Regions from separate parts of the Pseudomonas sp. LBUM1669 genome, predicted to be linked through region 1. Evidence: predicted binding sites of a transcription regulator. Region 1 holds the regulator's gene; the other holds the start of a gene.
What was found. Region 1 encodes FliA, which starts transcription of late flagellar genes. Its sites were predicted from a motif close to CTAAAGTTTNNNNNNNNNNNGCCGNTAA; they were not measured.
Positions count from the first base shown of each region.

Region 1 (14,600 bases):
CGCAGGCGCGTGTCGATCGGGATGTAGCCTTGCCAGATCTCTTCCGGGTATTTGTCGCGCAGCACGCGAAGGGTCCCGAGGGACGCCTGGGTGCGGCGGTCGAACAGAGTCGGAATGATGGTGAACGGCAACGCCACTTTGCGTGAGCGGTTGATCATTGCCAGGGTGTTGACCATGCGTTCCAGGCCTTTGACGGCCAGGTGTTCAGTCTGCACCGGAATGACCAACTGCTGGCTCGCCGCCAAGGCATTGACCATCAGTACGCCGAGCAACGGCGGGCTGTCGATCACGGCGTAATCGAAGTCCTGCCACAGCTGCGCCAGGCTCTTGGCAATCACCAGGCCCAAACCACTCTGGCCCGGCGACTGACGTTCAAGCGTGGCCAGAGCGGTGCTCGACGGCAACAGCGAAATGCGTTCGTCACTGGTCGGCAGCAGCAACTGACCGGGCAAACCTTGCGGCACGCTGCCCTTGTGCAGGAACAAGTCGTAGCTGCTGTGTTCCAGGCTGTCGGGGTCGTAGCCGAAGTAGCTGGTCATGGAGCCGTGGGGGTCGAGATCGACCACGACCACGCGCTTGCCCGCCTCGGCCAGCAAACCGGCTAAAGCGATAGAGGAAGTGGTTTTACCAACACCACCCTTTTGATTGGCAACGGCCCAGACTCTCATTCGAAATGTTCCTCCCGGTCGATACGCTCGACCGAGAAATAGCTCAACGTGTTGATGCAGGCGACGGAGAATTGACGGCGCTCTCTCGTACCGGCGACTTGACCGGGGTCGGTGCAGTTTGTGTGCCAGCACGCTTCAACGCGGCATCCGGTTGCGTATGGGCGGTTCCGGTACCGGTGAGGCTGCGACGTACATCGAGATTGCGTGACACGACCAGCACGACACGACGGTTGCGTGCACGGCCCTCGGCGGTGGCGTTATTGGCCACCGGCTGGAATTCGCCGTAACCCACCGACGCCAGGCGACCCGGGTTCACGCCCTGCATCGCTAGCATGCGCACGATGCTCGCCGAACGGGCCGAGGACAGCTCCCAGTTGGTCGGGTATTGCGCGGTGCGGATCGGTTGATCGTCGGTAAATCCTTCGACGTGGATCGGGTTGTCGAACGGTTTCAGAATGCCGGCGACCTTGTCGATGATGTTGAACGCCATGTCGCTGGGCATGGCGTCGCCGCTGCCGAACAACAGGCTGGAGTTGAGCTCGATCTCGACCCACAGCTCGTTGCCGTGCACGGTCATCTGGTTGGACTTGATCAAGTCGCCAAACGCCGCGCTGATGTCATCGGCGATGCTTTTCAGCGGATCGCTGGCGCCTGCTAAACCGGCGTCGACCTGCTCGCTGTCCTTGACCAGCGGCTTGGCCGGGGTCACGGTCATTGGCCGCTCTTCGCCAACCGGAATGGGCTTGAGGGAGCGATCGGCGTCGGCGAAGACCCCAATCAACGCTTGCGAAATGACTTTGTACTTGCCTTCGTTGATCGAAGAGATCGAGTACATGACCACGAAAAACGCGAACAGCAACGTGATGAAGTCGGCGTAGGAAACGAGCCAGCGTTCATGGTTTACATGTTCTTCAGGTTGCCTGCGACGTGCCATGGTCCATATCCCCCATCAATCCATGAAGCCCTGAAGCTTCAACTCAATAGAGCGAGGGTTTTCACCTTCGGCGATCGACAGGATCCCTTCCAGCAACATTTCGCGATAACGCGACTGGCGTAACGCGACGGACTTGAGCTTGGCGGCAATCGGCAGCAACACCAGGTTGGCACTGGCCACGCCGTAGATGGTCGCGACGAAGGCGACGGCAATGCCGCTGCCCAGTTGCGTCGGATCGGCCAGGTTGCCCATGACATGGATCAGGCCCATCACCGCGCCGATGATGCCGATGGTCGGCGCGTAGCCGCCCATGCTTTCGAAGACTTTTGCGGCTTCGATGTCACGGCTTTCCTGGGTGTAGAAATCCACTTCCAGAATGCTGCGAATCGCTTCCGGCTCGGCGCCGTCGACCAGCAGTTGCAGGCCTTTGCGCGAGTAGCTGTCAGGTTCGGCATCGGCCACCCCTTCCAGACCGAGCAAACCTTCCTTGCGCGCGGTCAGGCTCCAGTTGACGACGCGGTCGATGCCGCCGGCCAGGTCAACGCGAGGCGGAAACAGAATCCAGCCAATGATTTGCATGGCACGCTTGAAGGCGCTCATCGGCGATTGCAGCAACGCCGCGCCGATGGTCCCACCGAGTACGATCAGCGCAGCCGGGCCGTTGGCCAATGCGCCGAGGTGACCGCCTTCAAGGTAGTTGCCGCCAATGATGGCGACAAACGCCATGATGATCCCGATAAGGCTTAAAACATCCATCAGATACACGCCTCGACCAAGTGCCTGCCAATATCGTCCAGACCGTAGATCGCGTCGGCGAGATCGGCTTTGACGATAGCCATCGGCATGCCGTAGATCACGCAGCTGGCTTCATCCTGAGCCCAGATCGCGCTGCCGCCCTGCTTGAGCAGACGTGCGCCTTCACGACCGTCGGCGCCCATGCCGGTCAGTACGACCGCCAGAACTTTGTCGCCGTAGGACTTGGCTGCGGAACCGAAAGTGATGTCCACGCACGGTTTGTAGTTCAGACGCTCGTCGCCCGGCAGGATTTTCACCGCCCCACGGCCGTCGATCATCATTTGCTTGCCACCCGGTGCCAGCAGCGCCAGGCCCGGACGCAGGATGTCGCCATCCTCGGCTTCCTTGACGCTGATGCGGCAGAGCTTGTCCAGACGTTCGGCGAAGGCCTTGGTGAAGGCGGCCGGCATGTGCTGGATCAGTACGATCGGGGCTGGGAAGTTGGCCGGTAACTGGGTCAACACCCGTTGCAGGGCAACCGGACCGCCCGTGGACGTGCCAATGGCCACCAGTTTGTAGGCTTTGCGTTTTGGCGCGGGCGACGACGGGCCGGACGATGCCGGGGCCGGTGTCGGTGCGTAGCTACGCGCCGGAATCGGTGCCGGAGCCGCGCGCACAGGCGTGCTGCTGCCGTAACTGCTGACGCTCGAAGGCGCAGGCGTGGGGGCTGGCGCGGCGACCGGGGCCGGTGCGCTGTAGGTATTGGCGCGACGGTTACTGCGCGAAATGCTGAGAATCTTCTCGCACAGCAGTTGTTTGACCTTCTCCGGGTTGCGGGAGATGTCTTCGAAATTCTTCGGCAGGAAATCCACCGCGCCGGCGTCCAGCGCATCGAGGGTGACCCGGGCGCCTTCATGGGTCAGCGAGGAGAACATCAATACCGGGGTCGGGCAGCGTTGCATGATGTGCCGCACCGCCGTGATGCCATCCATCATCGGCATCTCGTAGTCCATGGTGATCACGTCTGGCTTGAGGGCCAGCGCCTGATCGATCGCCTCTTTTCCGTTGGTCGCCGTACCGACGACCTGGATATTCGGATCCGCTGAAAGAATTTCCGAGACGCGGCGGCGGAAAAACCCCGAATCGTCCACCACCAGGACTTTGACTGCCATAAACACTCCGTTAGGACGGAGCGAGGCTTAGTCGCCCCGCTCCACCAGAATCAAATACGCCGTGCGGCGTAACGCTTGAGCATGCTCGGAACATCGAGAATCAGCGCAATGCGACCGTCACCGGTAATGGTGGCGCCCGACATGCCCGGGGTTCCCTGGAGCATTTTGCCCAATGGCTTGATGACCACTTCTTCCTGGCCCACCAGCTGGTCGACGACGAAGCCGATCCGCTGAGTGCCCACCGAAAGGATCACCACATGGCCCTCGCGCTGCTCTTCGTGAGCGGCGGAGCTGACCAGCCAGCGCTTGAGGTAGAACAATGGCAGTGCCTTGTCCCGCACGATCACCACTTCCTGACCGTCCACCACGTTGGTGCGCGACAGGTCGAGGTGGAAGATCTCGTTGACGTTCACCAGCGGGAACGCGAACGCCTGGTTGCCGAGCATGACCATCAGCGTCGGCATGATCGCCAGGGTCAACGGGACCTTGATGACGATCTTCGAGCCCTTGCCCTTGGTCGAATAAATATTGATGGTGCCGTTGAGCTGGGCGATTTTGGTTTTCACCACGTCCATGCCCACGCCGCGTCCGGAGACATCGGAAATTTCGGTCTTGGTCGAGAAACCCGGCGCGAAGATCAGGTTGAAGCAGTCGGACTCGCTGAGGCGATCCGCGGCATCCTTGTCCATCAAGCCTTTCTTCACGGCAATACCGCGCAGAACATCAGCGTCCATGCCCTTGCCGTCATCGGAGATGGACAGCAGGATGTGGTCGCCTTCCTGTTCAGCGGACAGGATCACCTTGCCGCTGCGAGGCTTGCCCATCGCTTCGCGCTCGGCCGGCTCTTCAATGCCGTGGTCGACCGAGTTGCGCACCAAGTGGACCAGCGGGTCGGCCAGGGCCTCGACGAGGTTCTTGTCGAGGTCGGTTTCTTCGCCGACCAGCTCCAGGTTGATCTCTTTCTTGAGCTGGCGAGCCAGGTCGCGAACCAGACGCGGGAAGCGCCCGAAGACTTTCTTGATCGGTTGCATCCGGGTCTTCATGACCGCGGTTTGCAGGTCGGCCGTGACCACGTCGAGGTTCGACACGGCCTTGGACATGGCTTCGTCGCCGCTGTTGAGGCCCAGACGGACCAAGCGGTTACGCACCAATACCAGTTCGCCGACCATGTTCATGATTTCGTCGAGACGCGCGGTATCAACCCGCACGGTGGTCTCGGCTTCGCTGGCCGGTTTTTCCGGTGGCGGCGCGGACGGTGCGCGGGCTGGAGCCGGTGCAGCGGCAGCCGCCGGTTTCGGCGCTTCGGCTTTCGGCTCGGGTGCCTTGGCAACCGGTTTGGGCGCAGCAGCCTTGGCGACTGGAGCAGCCACCGCAGCACCTGTGCCGACTTCGGTGAACTTGCCTTTGCCATGCAATTCGTCGAGCAGCGATTCGAACTCGTGATCGGAGATCAGATCACCGCCGGCCGCTTTAGCGGTTGGCGCAGCCGAGGCAGGTACGGCGGCAATGGCCGATTCCAGCGCATCCACCGCAAAGTTGCCCTTGCCGTGCAACTGGTCGAGCAGTGCTTCGAATTCGTCGTCGGTAATATCAGAGCTGTCGCCGGCCGCTTTCGGTGCCGCCGGTGCAGCGGGCGCTGCCACCGCATCAACCGCGAACTGGCCTTTGCCGTGCAGTTGATCGAGCAACGACTCGAACTCGGCATCGGTAATTTCGTCGCTGGCCGCGGACTCGGCAGCCGCCACTGGAGCAACCGCCGGCGCTTCGGCTTGAGCCTTGACGGCGTTCAGCGAGTCCAGCAGTTGTTCAAATTCGTTATCAGTGATGTCGCCCGATTCTTCAGCGGCAGGTGCTTCGACCACTTCAGCCACCGGTGCAGATTCATCAGCTGTTTGCGGCTCGGCCAGACGGGCCAGTGCCGCGAGCAATTCAGGCGTGGCAGCCGTAATCGGGCTGCGTTCGCGAACTTCGGTGAACATGCTGTTCACTGCGTCCAGCGCTTCGAGAACCACGTCCATCAGTTCCGAGTCGACGCGACGTTCACCCTTGCGCAGGATGTCGAACACGTTCTCGGCGATGTGACAGCACTCCACCAGCTCGTTGAGCTGGAGGAAGCCGGCGCCCCCTTTTACAGTGTGAAAACCGCGAAAAATTGCATTGAGCAAATCCGCATCATCCGGTCGGCTTTCAAGCTCGACCAGCTGTTCGGACAGTTGCTCTAGAATCTCGCCGGCCTCAACCAGGAAATCCTGAAGGATCTCTTCATCGGCGCCGAAGCTCATTAAGGGGGTGCTCCTACAGGTCTAAAAACCTAAAAAACCTAAAATGCTAAAACTCTAAAATCCTAGGCTGGATAACAAATCGTCCACATCGTCCTGACCGGACACAACGTCTTCTCTTTTATCGGCATGAATCTGCGGACCTTCACCCTGAGAGAGATGTTTTTGCGGATCTTTTTCAGCAAGCATCGCATCACGGTCATGTTCGATACCCGCAAAGCGGTCTACCTGACTGGCCATGAGCACGAGCTTGAGCAGGTTGCTTTCAACTTCGGTGACCAATTGGGTCACGCGCTTGATCACCTGACCGGTGAGGTCCTGGTAATCCTGGGCCAACAGAATGTCGTTGAGGTTGCTCGACACCGTGCGATTGTCATCGCTGCTGCGCGTCAGGAAACCGTCGACGCGCCGGGCCAGTTCGCGGAACTCTTCAGCCCCGACTTCGCGACGCATGAACCGCCCCCAATCCGTGCTCAACGCCTGGGCTTCTTCGCTCAGGCGGTTGACCAGCGGCGTGGCGTTTTCCACCAGGTCCATTGTGCGGTTGGCGGCGGCCTCGGTCAGCTTGACCACATAACCCAGACGCTCGGTGGCGTCCGTGATCTGCGACACTTCCTCGGCTTGCGGCATGTTTGGGTCAATCTGGAAATTGACGATCGCGCTATGCAGCTCGCGAGTGAGCTTGCCCACTTCCTGATACAGGCCGCGGTCACGGGTCTGATTGAGCTCATGGATAAGTTGCACAGCGTCGCCGAACCTGCCTTTTTCAAGGCTTTCGACCAGTTCGACCGCGTGTTTTTTCAGGGTCGATTCAAAATCGCCCAGTGAAGATTCTTTATGCTCCATAGCTCCCCCGTGGCGCAGTGGATCAACCGATGCGTTCGAAAATCTTCTCGATTTTTTCTTTCAACGCCTGGGCCGTGAAGGGTTTGACCACATAGCCGTTAACACCGGCCTGTGCCGCTTCGATAATCTGCTCGCGCTTGGCTTCGGCAGTCACCATCAGCACCGGCAGGTGCTTGAGCTTTTCATCGGCGCGCACGTGACGCAGCAGATCGATACCGGTCATGCCAGGCATGTTCCAGTCCGTTACCAGAAAGTCGATGCTCCCGCTGTTGAGAACCGGAATGGCGGTAGTGCCATCGTCGGCCTCGACCGTGTTGGTGAACCCAAGGTCACGCAACAGGTTTTTTATGATCCGCCGCATCGTTGAGAAGTCATCAACGATGAGGATTTTCATGTTCTTGTCCAATTCGACCTCCAAGCAGTCTTAAACGCGCCCAGCACCTGGACGCGCCATTTCAATCAATCCGGCAATCCACTCGATGACTGTCTGGAGCACAACAGATCGCGACCGGTGCAGTTCAACACTCCACCGGCCTCGTTCGCAGTGTCCCCACACTGCCTTCAGCGCGCTCGCCACTCCCCCAAACGCCCCCGCAAACGGGCCGCGCACTGGCTATGTAACTGGCTGACCCGCGATTCGCTGACCCCCAGGACCTCACCGATTTCCTTGAGGTTCAGCTCTTCGTCGTAGTACAGCGCCAACACCAGTCGCTCACGCTCCGGCAAATTGGCAATCGCGTCCGCCAGCGCGGCCTGGAAGCGTTCATCTTCCAGATCGCGTGACGGCTCAAGATGTGCACTCGCGCCATCCTCGTGCAGCCCTTCGTGTTCGCCGTCCTGCAACAGATCGTCGAAACTGAATAACCGGCTGCCCAGGGTGTCGTTCAAAATCCCGTAATAATCGTCGAGACTCAATTGGAGTTCGGCCGCAACCTCATGATCTTTAGCGTCACGACCGGTTTTAGCTTCAATCGAGCGAATTGCGTCGCTGACCATGCGGGTATTGCGGTGAACCGAACGTGGCGCCCAGTCCCCCTTACGCACTTCATCGAGCATCGCGCCGCGGATTCGAATGCCCGCGTAGGTCTCGAAACTCGCGCCTTTGCTGGCGTCATATTTGGTCGACACTTCAAGCAGGCCGATCATCCCGGCCTGGATCAGGTCTTCAACCTGAACACTGGCCGGCAGACGGGCCAGCAAGTGGTAAGCAATGCGTTTGACCAGTGGCGCGTAACGCTCGATCAGCTCGTACTGCGCGTCACGTGCCGACTTCTTGTAGAGGTTGTAGCCACTGGCTGTCATAGGACGGGTCCTGCGGTCTGTTGCACGAGGCGCTCGACGAAAAACTCCAGGTGCCCACGCGGGTTGGCAGGCAGCGGCCAGGTGTCGACCTTCTGCGCGATCGCCTTGAACGCCAGGGCGCACTTGGAACGAGGGAAGGCTTCGTAGACGGCGCGCTGCTTCTGCACGGCCTTGCGCACGCTTTCGTCGTATGGCACTGCGCCGACGTATTGTAGGGCGACGTCGAGGAAGCGATCTGTGACCTTGGTCAACTTGGCGAACAGGTTGCGACCTTCCTGCGGGCTCTGAGCCATGTTGGCCAGGACGCGGAAGCGGTTCATGCCGTAATCGCGGTTCAGCAGTTTGATCAGCGCGTAGGCATCGGTGATCGAGGTCGGCTCGTCGCACACCACCAGCAAGACTTCTTGTGCTGCGCGAACGAAACTGACTACCGAGTCACCAATACCCGCAGCGGTGTCGATCACCAATACGTCGAGGTTGTCGCCGATATCGCTGAAGGCCTGGATCAGGCCGGCGTGCTGGGCCGGGCTCAGATGAACCATGCTCTGCGTGCCGGACGCGGCCGGAACGATGCGAATACCGCCAGGGCCCTGCAACAGAACGTCGCGCAGCTCACAGCGGCCTTCGATCACGTCGGCCAGGGTACGTTTGGGTGTCAGCCCCAACAGGACGTCGACGTTCGCCAGCCCCAGATCGGCGTCCAGCAGCATGACGCGCCGGCCGAGTTCAGCTAGAGCCAGGGACAAGTTCACTGACACGTTAGTCTTCCCGACGCCACCTTTGCCGCCGGTCACCGCGATCACCTGTACGGGATGCATGCTGCCCATGTTATTTCTTTACCTTGTCTTGCATAGACGGAGGCCACATTACTGGCTGCGCGCTCATAAAATGAACAATGCATGGCAGACCATCGATGTAGGTACAAAAACTGTTCATTAGTACCTCAGCCAACCTGCTTGGTCGGGCTGTGGTAAATATCAGCGAACATGTCAGCCATGGCTTCTTCGCTGGGTTCTTCTTGCATTTGCACGCTTACGGCGCGACTGACCAACTGATGACGACGCGGCAGATGCAAATCATCCGGAATACGCGGGCCATCGGTCAGGTAAGCCACCGGCAATTCATGACTGATCGCCAGGCTCAACACCTCGCCCAGACTTGCCGTTTCATCCAGTTTAGTCAGGATGCAGCCAGCGAGCCCGCAGCGCTTGTAACTGTGATAAGCGGCCGTTAGAACCTGTTTCTGGCTGGTGGTTGCCAAAACCAAATAATTTTTTGACTTGATGCCACGTCCGGCCAGGCTTTCGAGCTGCATACGCAGGGCTGGATCGCTGGCCTGAAGCCCGGCGGTATCGATCAGCACCACGCGTTTGCGCAACAACGGATCCAGCGCCTGCACCAGCGATTGGCCCGGATCGACATGGGTTACCGACACGTTGAGAATCCGGCCCAGCGTCTTCAATTGTTCCTGAGCACCGATACGGTAGCTGTCCATGCTCACCAGCGCGATGTTTTGCGCGCCGTATTTGAGCACGTAGCGGGCCGCGAGCTTGGCCAGGGTGGTGGTCTTGCCCATGCCGGCAGGGCCGACCATGGCAATCACGCCGCCCTCTTCCAGTGGCTCGACTTCCGGAGTGGCAATCATCCGCGCCAGGTGTGCCAGCAACATGCGCCAGGCCTGACGGGGCTCGTCAATGTCGGCAATCATCGCCAGCAAGTCGCGAGACAACGGGCCGGACAGGCCGATGCGTTGCAGGCGACGCCAAAGATTGGCCTGGGCCGGACGGCTGCCTTGCAGCTGATTCCAGGCCAGGGAGCCGAGTTGTACTTCCATCAGTTCGCGCAGGCTGTTGAGTTCGAAACGCATCGAATCGAACGCCCGTGGATCGAAGCCCCCAGCGGCAGGTGCCGGGGCTGGCGCCGAGCGACGAGGTTCGGCATACGTCGGCTCGATCAGCGGCTCGGCGGCGGTCAACGGCAGGCCGGCGAACAACTGGCGATTGGTGGTCTTGTCGCCTTCGGTTTCGCCTTCGCCACGCAGGCTCAATTCGGCCTGGGCGGTGACGATCCGCGACTGGGTCTTGCGCAGCTCATCCTCGAGTTCCATGTTCGGAACACGCGGGGCCAGCGCCGACAATTTGTAATCCAGGGCAGCCGTCAGCTCGACACCACCGGCGATCCGGCGATTGCCAATAATGGCGGCATCAGCGCCCAGCTCATCACGAACCAGTTTCATGGCCTGACGCATATCGGCGGCGAAAAAACGCTTAACTTGCATAAACCACTACCTCAGCCGTTGGGCCCTACTGTCGCAACGATGGTCACTTGCTTGTTGTCAGGAATTTCCTGGTAAGCCAACACATGCAAACCCGGGACTGCCAGTCGGCCGAATCGCGAAAGCATCGCGCGAACCGGACCGGCCACCAGCAAAATCACCGGTTGACCTTGCATTTCCTGACGCTGCGCCGCATCGATCAACGAGCGTTGCAATTTCTCAGCCATGCTTGGCTCCAGCAGAACGCCCTCTTCCGAGCCTTGTCCTGCCTTCTGAAGACTATTGAGCAATATTTGTTCCAACCTTGGCTCCAGAGTGATAACTGGTAGCTCGGAGTCAGTCCCTACAATGCTTTGGACGATTGCGCGGGATACGCCGACGCGCACCGCGGCCACCAAAGCGGCAGTATCTTGACTCTTGGCAGCATTGTTGGCGATGGCCTCGGCAATGCTGCGAATGTCCCGCACCGGCACCTGTTCGGCCAGCAACGCTTGAAGCACTTTGAGCAGCTGCGACAGCGAGACCACGCCCGGCACCAGCTCCTCGGCCAGCTTCGGCGAGCTTTTGGCCAGCAATTGCATGAGTTGCTGGACTTCTTCGTGACCGATCAGTTCGCTGGAGTGCTTGTACAGAATCTGGTTCAAGTGCGTCGCCACGACCGTACTGGCGTCGACCACGGTGTAACCCAGCGATTGTGCCTGGGCACGCTGGCTGATTTCGATCCAGACCGCTTCCAGGCCAAAAGCCGGATCTTTGGCGGTTATGCCATTGAGCGTGCCGTAGACCTGCCCCGGGTTGATCGCCAGTTCGCGATCCGGGTAGATCTCGGCTTCTGCCAGGATCACGCCCATCAGGGTCAGGCGGTAAGCACTCGGCGCCAGGTCGAGGTTGTCACGAATGTGCACAGTCGGCATCAGGAAGCCCAGGTCCTGGGACAGCTTCTTGCGCACACCCTTGATCCGCGCCAACAACTGACCACCCTGGTTGCGATCCACCAGCGGAATCAGGCGATAGCCGACTTCCAGGCCAATCATGTCGATCGGTGTCACGTCGTCCCAGCCCAGCTCCTTGGTTTCCATTGCGCGGGCTGGCGATGGCAGCAGCTCCTGTTGACGCTTGACCTCTTGCAGGGCCTGTACCTTGACCACGTTCTGCTTCTTCCAGAACAGGTATGCGCCGCCAGCAGCCAAGGCCGCCATGCTGAGAAAGGAGAAGTGCGGCATGCCGGGCACCAGGCCCATCACCGCCATCAAACCCGCCGCCACGGCCAACGCTTTCGGCGAGGCGAACATCTGGCGATTGATCTGCTTGCCCATGTCTTCCGAACCGGAAGCACGGGTCACCATGATCGCCGCCGCTGTCGATAACAGCAGTGATGGCAATTGCGCCACCAAACCGTCACCGATGGTCAACAAGGCGTAAACCCGACCGGCATCACCAAAGGTCATGCCGTGCTGGAAGATGCCGACTGCCATGCCGCCGATCAGGTTGATGAACAGAATCAGCAGGCCGGCGATGGCGTCACCGCGCACGAATTTGCTGGCACCGTCCATGGAACCGTAGAACTCGGCTTCCTGGGCGACTTCCATGCGGCGCAGTTTGGCCTGATTCTGGTCGATCAGGCCGGCGTTCAAGTCGGCGTCGATCGCCATTTGTTTGCCGGGCATCGCATCGAGGGTGAAACGTGCGCTCACCTCGGAAATCCGCCCGGCACCCTTGGTCACCACGACGAAGTTGATGATCATTAAAATCGCGAAGACCACGATACCAACTACGTAGTTACCGCCGATCACCACCTCACCGAAGGCCTGGATCACCTTACCGGCGGAAGCGTGACCGTCCTGTCCGTGGAGCATCACCACCCGGGTGGAGGCCACGTTCAGCGCCAGTCGCAACAGCGTCGCCACCAGCAGAATGGTCGGAAACACTGCGAAATCCAGCGGCCGCAAGGCGTAGACGCAAACCAGCAAGACGACGATCGACAACGCGATGTTGAACGTGAAAAACACGTCCAGCAGGAACGGCGGGATCGGCAACATCATCATTGCCAGCATGACCAGCAGCAACAACGGCACACCCAGGTTGCCCCGACTTAAGTCGGCAACGTTTGTGCGGGCAGTGTTGAGTAACTGAGAGCGATCCACCGGTTTTCCCCGTTTCTTTAAAGCAAACTTTTGACGCCTGAAGCAGGCGCAGAGCGGCTATTGCAAGAAGCCTTCCAACTTTTGCAGAGGCGGGACATAGAGGGTTGTTTTGAGGATTTGCGTCGTCTGTGCCGACCTCTTCGCGGGCAAGCCTCGCTCCTACAATCCCGTGTCGTTCACATATGCCGCGACCGACTCAAAAACGGTAGGAGCGAGGCTTGCCAGCGAAGAGGCCGGCACTACCCGCACAAAACTCAGGAATCACGCCGCAAATCCGGCGGGATCGGCAAATCATCCTTCAGCGGATCCGGACGCTTGCCCTTGCCCGCCCGGTACTGGCGGATCTGGTAGACGTAGGCCAGTACCTGAGCAACCGCCAGATACAACCCACCAGGAATTTCCTGCTCCAGCTCGGTGGAGTAATAGATCGAACGCGCCAGGGCCGGCGATTCGAGCAGCAGCACATTATTGGCCACGGCGATTTCACGAATTTTCAAGGCCAGGAAGTCACTGCCCTTGGCCAGCAGCACTGGCGCACTGCCCTTGTCGGGATCGTACTTGAGGGCTACGGCGTAGTGCGTCGGGTTGGTAATGACCACGTCGGCCTCGGGGATGGCCGCCATCATCCGGCGCTGAGACATCTCGCGCTGCAACTGGCGAATGCGCTGTTTGACCTCCGGCCGCCCCTCCTGATCCTTGTGCTCGTCGCGCACTTCCTGCTTGGTCATCAGCAGTTTTTTGTGGCTTTCCCACAGCTGCACCGGCACGTCAACGGCGGCGATGATGATCAATCCGCAGGCCATCCACAAGGTGCTCCAGCCCACCACTTGCAGGCTGTGAATGATCGCCATGTCCAACGGTTCATGGGCAATGCGCATCAGGTCGTCGATGTCGGAAGACAACACCGCCAGCGCCACGAACAGCACGATGAAAAACTTCGCCAGGGCCTTGAGCAGTTCGACCAGCGCCTTGGCCGAGAACATCCGCTTGAGCCCCGCGCCGGGGTTCATGCGACTGAATTTCGGCGCCATCGAGCCCGCGGCAAACAACCAGCCACCGAGGGAAATCGGGCCGATCAGCGCAGCCAGTAACAAAGTGATCATTACCGGTTGAATCGACAGCAGGGCGATCAGCCCCGAGTTCAGCAGGAAGGTGCCCATGTTGCGCTGATCCAGAATCACTTCCCGCGACAGCGTGAAGTTCATGCGCATCAGTTCCATCATGTCCTGCGCCAGGGCTCCACCGAAAATCAGCAGCCCGCCAGCGCCGGCGAGCATGACCGCCAGGGTATTGAGCTCCTTGGAGCGCGCAATCTCGCCCTTGTCCCGGGCGTCCTTTTTACGCTTCTCCGTGGGGTCTTCTGTTTTGTCCTGACCGCTTTCGCTCTCAGCCATGACTCAGCGCGCCCGTGCCAGTTCGCGTAACAACTGCAAGGCCTCGGTGGCCAGCGGTTGATACTGATTGATGATGTCCGCCAGCCCGACCCAGACGATGAACAGCCCGAGCACCAGGGTCAGCGGGAAACCGATGGAAAAGATGTTCAGTTGCGGCGCGGCCCGGGTCATCACGCCAAAGGCGATGTTGACCACCAGCAACGCGGTGATCGCCGGCAGTACCAGCAACAGTGCAGCACCCAGAACCCAGCCAAGCTTGCCGGCCAGTTCCCAGAAATGATTGACCATCAAGCCGCTGCCCACCGGCATCGTGGTGAAGCTTTCGGTCAGGACTTCGAAGACCACCAGATGGCCATTCATGGACAGGAACAACAGCGTCACCAGCATGGTGAAGAACTGCCCGATTACCGCCACCGAGACGCCGTTGGTGGGGTCGACCATCGACGCGAAGCCCATGCCCATCTGAATAGAGACGATCTGCCCCGCCACCACGAACGCCTGGAAGAACAGTTGCAAGGAGAAACCCAGCAACGCGCCGATGAGGATTTGCTCGGCGATCAGCAGCAGCGCACTCAGATCCAGCGCATTGATCGGCGGCATCGGCGGCAGGCCCGGCGCAATCACCACCGTGATCGCCAGGGCGAAGTACAGGCGCACGCGCGTGGGCACCAGGGACGTGCCAAAGACCGGCATGACCATCAGCAAGGCGCCGATGCGAAACAGCGGCAACATGAACGTCGCCACCCAGGTACTGATCTGGGTATCGGTCAGCTGCAGCAGCGACGGCATGGTTTAGCCGATGACCTGAGGAATACTGCCGTACAGCTGCAGGATGTATTCCATGAACGTCT
Region 1 covers NZ_CP166784.1:1,921,627-1,936,226, reverse strand. Annotated here, with positions in the region: gene ACA051_RS08955 (ParA family protein) at 1-668, opposite strand, end outside; gene motD (flagellar motor protein MotD) at 712-1,602, opposite strand; gene ACA051_RS08945 (flagellar motor protein) at 1,618-2,358, opposite strand; gene ACA051_RS08940 (protein-glutamate methylesterase/protein-glutamine glutaminase) at 2,358-3,509, opposite strand; gene ACA051_RS08935 (chemotaxis protein CheA) at 3,560-5,791, opposite strand; gene ACA051_RS08930 (protein phosphatase CheZ) at 5,846-6,634, opposite strand; gene ACA051_RS08925 (chemotaxis response regulator CheY) at 6,657-7,028, opposite strand; gene fliA (RNA polymerase sigma factor FliA) at 7,196-7,936, opposite strand; gene fleN (flagellar synthesis regulator FleN) at 7,933-8,763, opposite strand; gene flhF (flagellar biosynthesis GTPase FlhF) at 8,880-10,214, opposite strand; gene flhA (flagellar biosynthesis protein FlhA) at 10,226-12,355, opposite strand; gene flhB (flagellar biosynthesis protein FlhB) at 12,610-13,749, opposite strand; gene fliR (flagellar biosynthetic protein FliR) at 13,753-14,538, opposite strand; gene fliQ (flagellar biosynthesis protein FliQ) at 14,542-14,600, opposite strand, start outside.

Region 2 (3,251 bases), 1.8 Mb from region 1:
TGAGCGCGAGCAAGTTGGTCTGCTGGGAGATGCCTTTGATCACATCCAGAATGTGCCCGATGTTGTCAGTACTCGCATTCAGGGTTTCGATCTGGGTGCAGGACAGGCTGATTTTCTGCGACAACTCGGTCATGGCCAGGATGGTTTTCTCCACGACCTGACGACCATCATCCGCCTGCTCGCTCGCACCGCTTGCATGCTGCGAAGCATCGGCAGCATTGCGGGCGATTTCCTGGGTGGCGGCACCCAATTGGTTGATGGCGGCAGCCACGCTGTTGGTGCGCGCGCTTTGCTCGTCGGAGCCGACGATTGAGGCGTTGGACGATGCCATCACCCGTTGCGACAAATCGTGGACTTGACGGGTCGCCGAGGACACTTCGGAAATCGACGCGTGAATCCGCTCCACGAACTGGTTGAACGAACCGCCCAACTCGCCGAACTCGTCTTTGCTTTCCACGGCCAGACGACGGGTCAGGTCGCCTTCGCCCTGGGCGATGTCCTGCATCGCGCGGCCCATGGTGGTCAGCGGACGCATCAGCACGTTGATCAGCAGGCTCAACAGCACCGCAATAACGCTGACGGCGATAAACATGGCGATCAGCGCCGAGGTACGGAATTGGCTCAGTGGTGCGTAGGCCTTGTCCTTATCGATCGACAGACCGATGTACCACTCGGCATTTGGCAAACCGCTCACCGGGGTGAACGAGAGGATGCGGTCCTGCTTGTTCAGGGTGACGTCCTGATTGCCCTTCTCGATGCGTACGCCAGAGTTTGGATAAATGTCCTTCAGGTTTTTCATCACCTGGTCTTTGTCCGGGCTGACGATCACCTGACCGTCGGCACTGACCAGGAACGCGTGGCCGATGCCACCGAAGTCCACCGAGTTGATGATCTTCACCAGGGTCTCCAGGCTCAGATCACCGCCAACCACGCCGAGCAATTCGCCGTTCTTTTTCACCGGCATGGCGATCGTCACCACCAACCCACCGACGGCGGCCATGTACGGCGGCGTCAGCATAGTCTTGTCGGCAGCCACTGCTTGTTTGTACCAAGGGCGCTGACGCGGATCGTAACCGTCCGGCATCCTCGCGTCAGGACGTTGGGTGAACACGCCATTGGCCTGGCCAACGTAGGTGAACTGGAAGTTCGAGGTGAAGGCCGGTTGATCCACCAGGCCTGGAAGGTCCGCATTGGCGCCTTGATGAGCGACGTTCTGTGCGAGGTTTTCCAGCACCAACACACGGCCGCTCATCCAGTTCTGCACGCTGCTGGCGGTCAAATCGCCGGCTTGCTGGACGGAGGATTCGAGGTTTTGCCGGATGGTGTTTCGCTGCAGATAGTCGTTGTACAAAGTGAACAACGCAAAAGCCAGCACCACGACGCCAGAGGCGGCCAGAAGGATTTTATGGCTGAATTTGAGATTCATTTCATGGGACTTCTTATGCAAAAAGTGGGGATGCGTTCCAGGTGCAACATTCCATGTAACAGCGCAGGCGGCATTCTTCGGCCGCTCTACTTTGGTGCACGCATGTCTCACCAGTCTGTCGGCACCAGTCGGAGAAATCTTAGGGGTTTGTACGAAATGATCGATATTCCCGCCGGACGGCGTGCTAGCGCGGTTGGCGGTCGATGTACTTCTTGAATACTTGGGAATGCTGGGGAAGGACGTGACGCAGATGTGGCATGTCACGCCGGGGACAATGGCCCGAAGTTTATGGAGCTAAAACGACAAAACCCCTGTCTGCGTTAGCAGACAGGGGTTTCGGAATTCAATCTTGACGATGACCTACTCTCACATGGGGAAACCCCACACTACCATCGGCGATGCATCGTTTCACTGCTGAGTTCGGGATGGGATCAGGTGGTTCCAATGCTCTATGGTCGTCAAGAAATTCTGTAACCAGCCCGTTAAAGTCGTAACGTGCCAGAAAAATTGGTGACTTCTACTAAAACAAAACCCCTACCTGCATACGCAGATAGGGGTTTCGGAATTTAATCTTGACGATGACCTACTCTCACATGGGGAAACCCCACACTACCATCGGCGATGCATCGTTTCACTGCTGAGTTCGGGATGGGATCAGGTGGTTCCAATGCTCTATGGTCGTCAAGAAATTCGGTAGCCAGGTCGTTCTCCTTACGGATTACGCTCCAGCGAATGGGTATGTGATAGATCTCGGTGTTTTGTGAGTCTTTCGAACTTTCGGTTCGTTTCGTCTTCACACACCGCAATCTGGTGCTCTTTCGCTTTTCAGCTCAAAGCTTGCAAATTGCTTGGGTGTTATATGGTCAAGCCTCACGGGCAATTAGTATTGGTTAGCTCAACGCCTCACAGCGCTTACACACCCAACCTATCAACGTCGTAGTCTTCGACGGCCCTTCAGGGGACTCAAGGTCCCAGTGAGATCTCATCTTGAGGCTAGTTTCCCGCTTAGATGCTTTCAGCGGTTATCTATTCCGAACATAGCTACCCGGCAATGCCACTGGCGTGACAACCGGAACACCAGAGGTTCGTCCACTCCGGTCCTCTCGTACTAGGAGCAGCCCCTCTCAAATCTCAAACGTCCACGGCAGATAGGGACCGAACTGTCTCACGACGTTCTAAACCCAGCTCGCGTACCACTTTAAATGGCGAACAGCCATACCCTTGGGACCGGCTTCAGCCCCAGGATGTGATGAGCCGACATCGAGGTGCCAAACACCGCCGTCGATATGAACTCTTGGGCGGTATCAGCCTGTTATCCCCGGAGTACCTTTTATCCGTTGAGCGATGGCCCTTCCATACAGAACCACCGGATCACTAAGACCTACTTTCGTACCTGCTCGACGTGTCTGTCTCGCAGTCAAGCGCGCTTTTGCCTTTATACTCTACGACCGATTTCCGACCGGTCTGAGCGCACCTTCGTACTCCTCCGTTACTCTTTAGGAGGAGACCGCCCCAGTCAAACTACCCACCATACACTGTCCTCGATCCGGATAACGGACCTGAGTTAGAACCTCAAAGTTGCCAGGGTGGTATTTCAAGGTTGGCTCCACGCGAACTGGCGTCCACGCTTCAAAGCCTCCCACCTATCCTACACAAGCAAATTCAAAGTCCAGTGCAAAGCTATAGTAAAGGTTCACGGGGTCTTTCCGTCTAGCCGCGGATACACTGCATCTTCACAGCGATTTCAATTTCACTGAGTCTCGGGTGGAGACAGCGCCGCCATCGTTACGCCATTCGTGCAGGTCGGAACTTACCCGACAAGGAA
Region 2 covers NZ_CP166784.1:122,592-125,842, reverse strand. Annotated here, with positions in the region: gene ACA051_RS00630 (methyl-accepting chemotaxis protein) at 1-1,426, opposite strand, end outside; rRNA gene rrf (5S ribosomal RNA) at 1,774-1,889, opposite strand; rRNA gene rrf (5S ribosomal RNA) at 1,997-2,112, opposite strand; rRNA gene ACA051_RS00615 (23S ribosomal RNA) at 2,286-3,251, opposite strand, start outside.
Region 2: ACA051_RS00630 (methyl-accepting chemotaxis protein) is a predicted target of FliA. The motif match lies at 1,542-1,569, and genes of this name have one in related genera.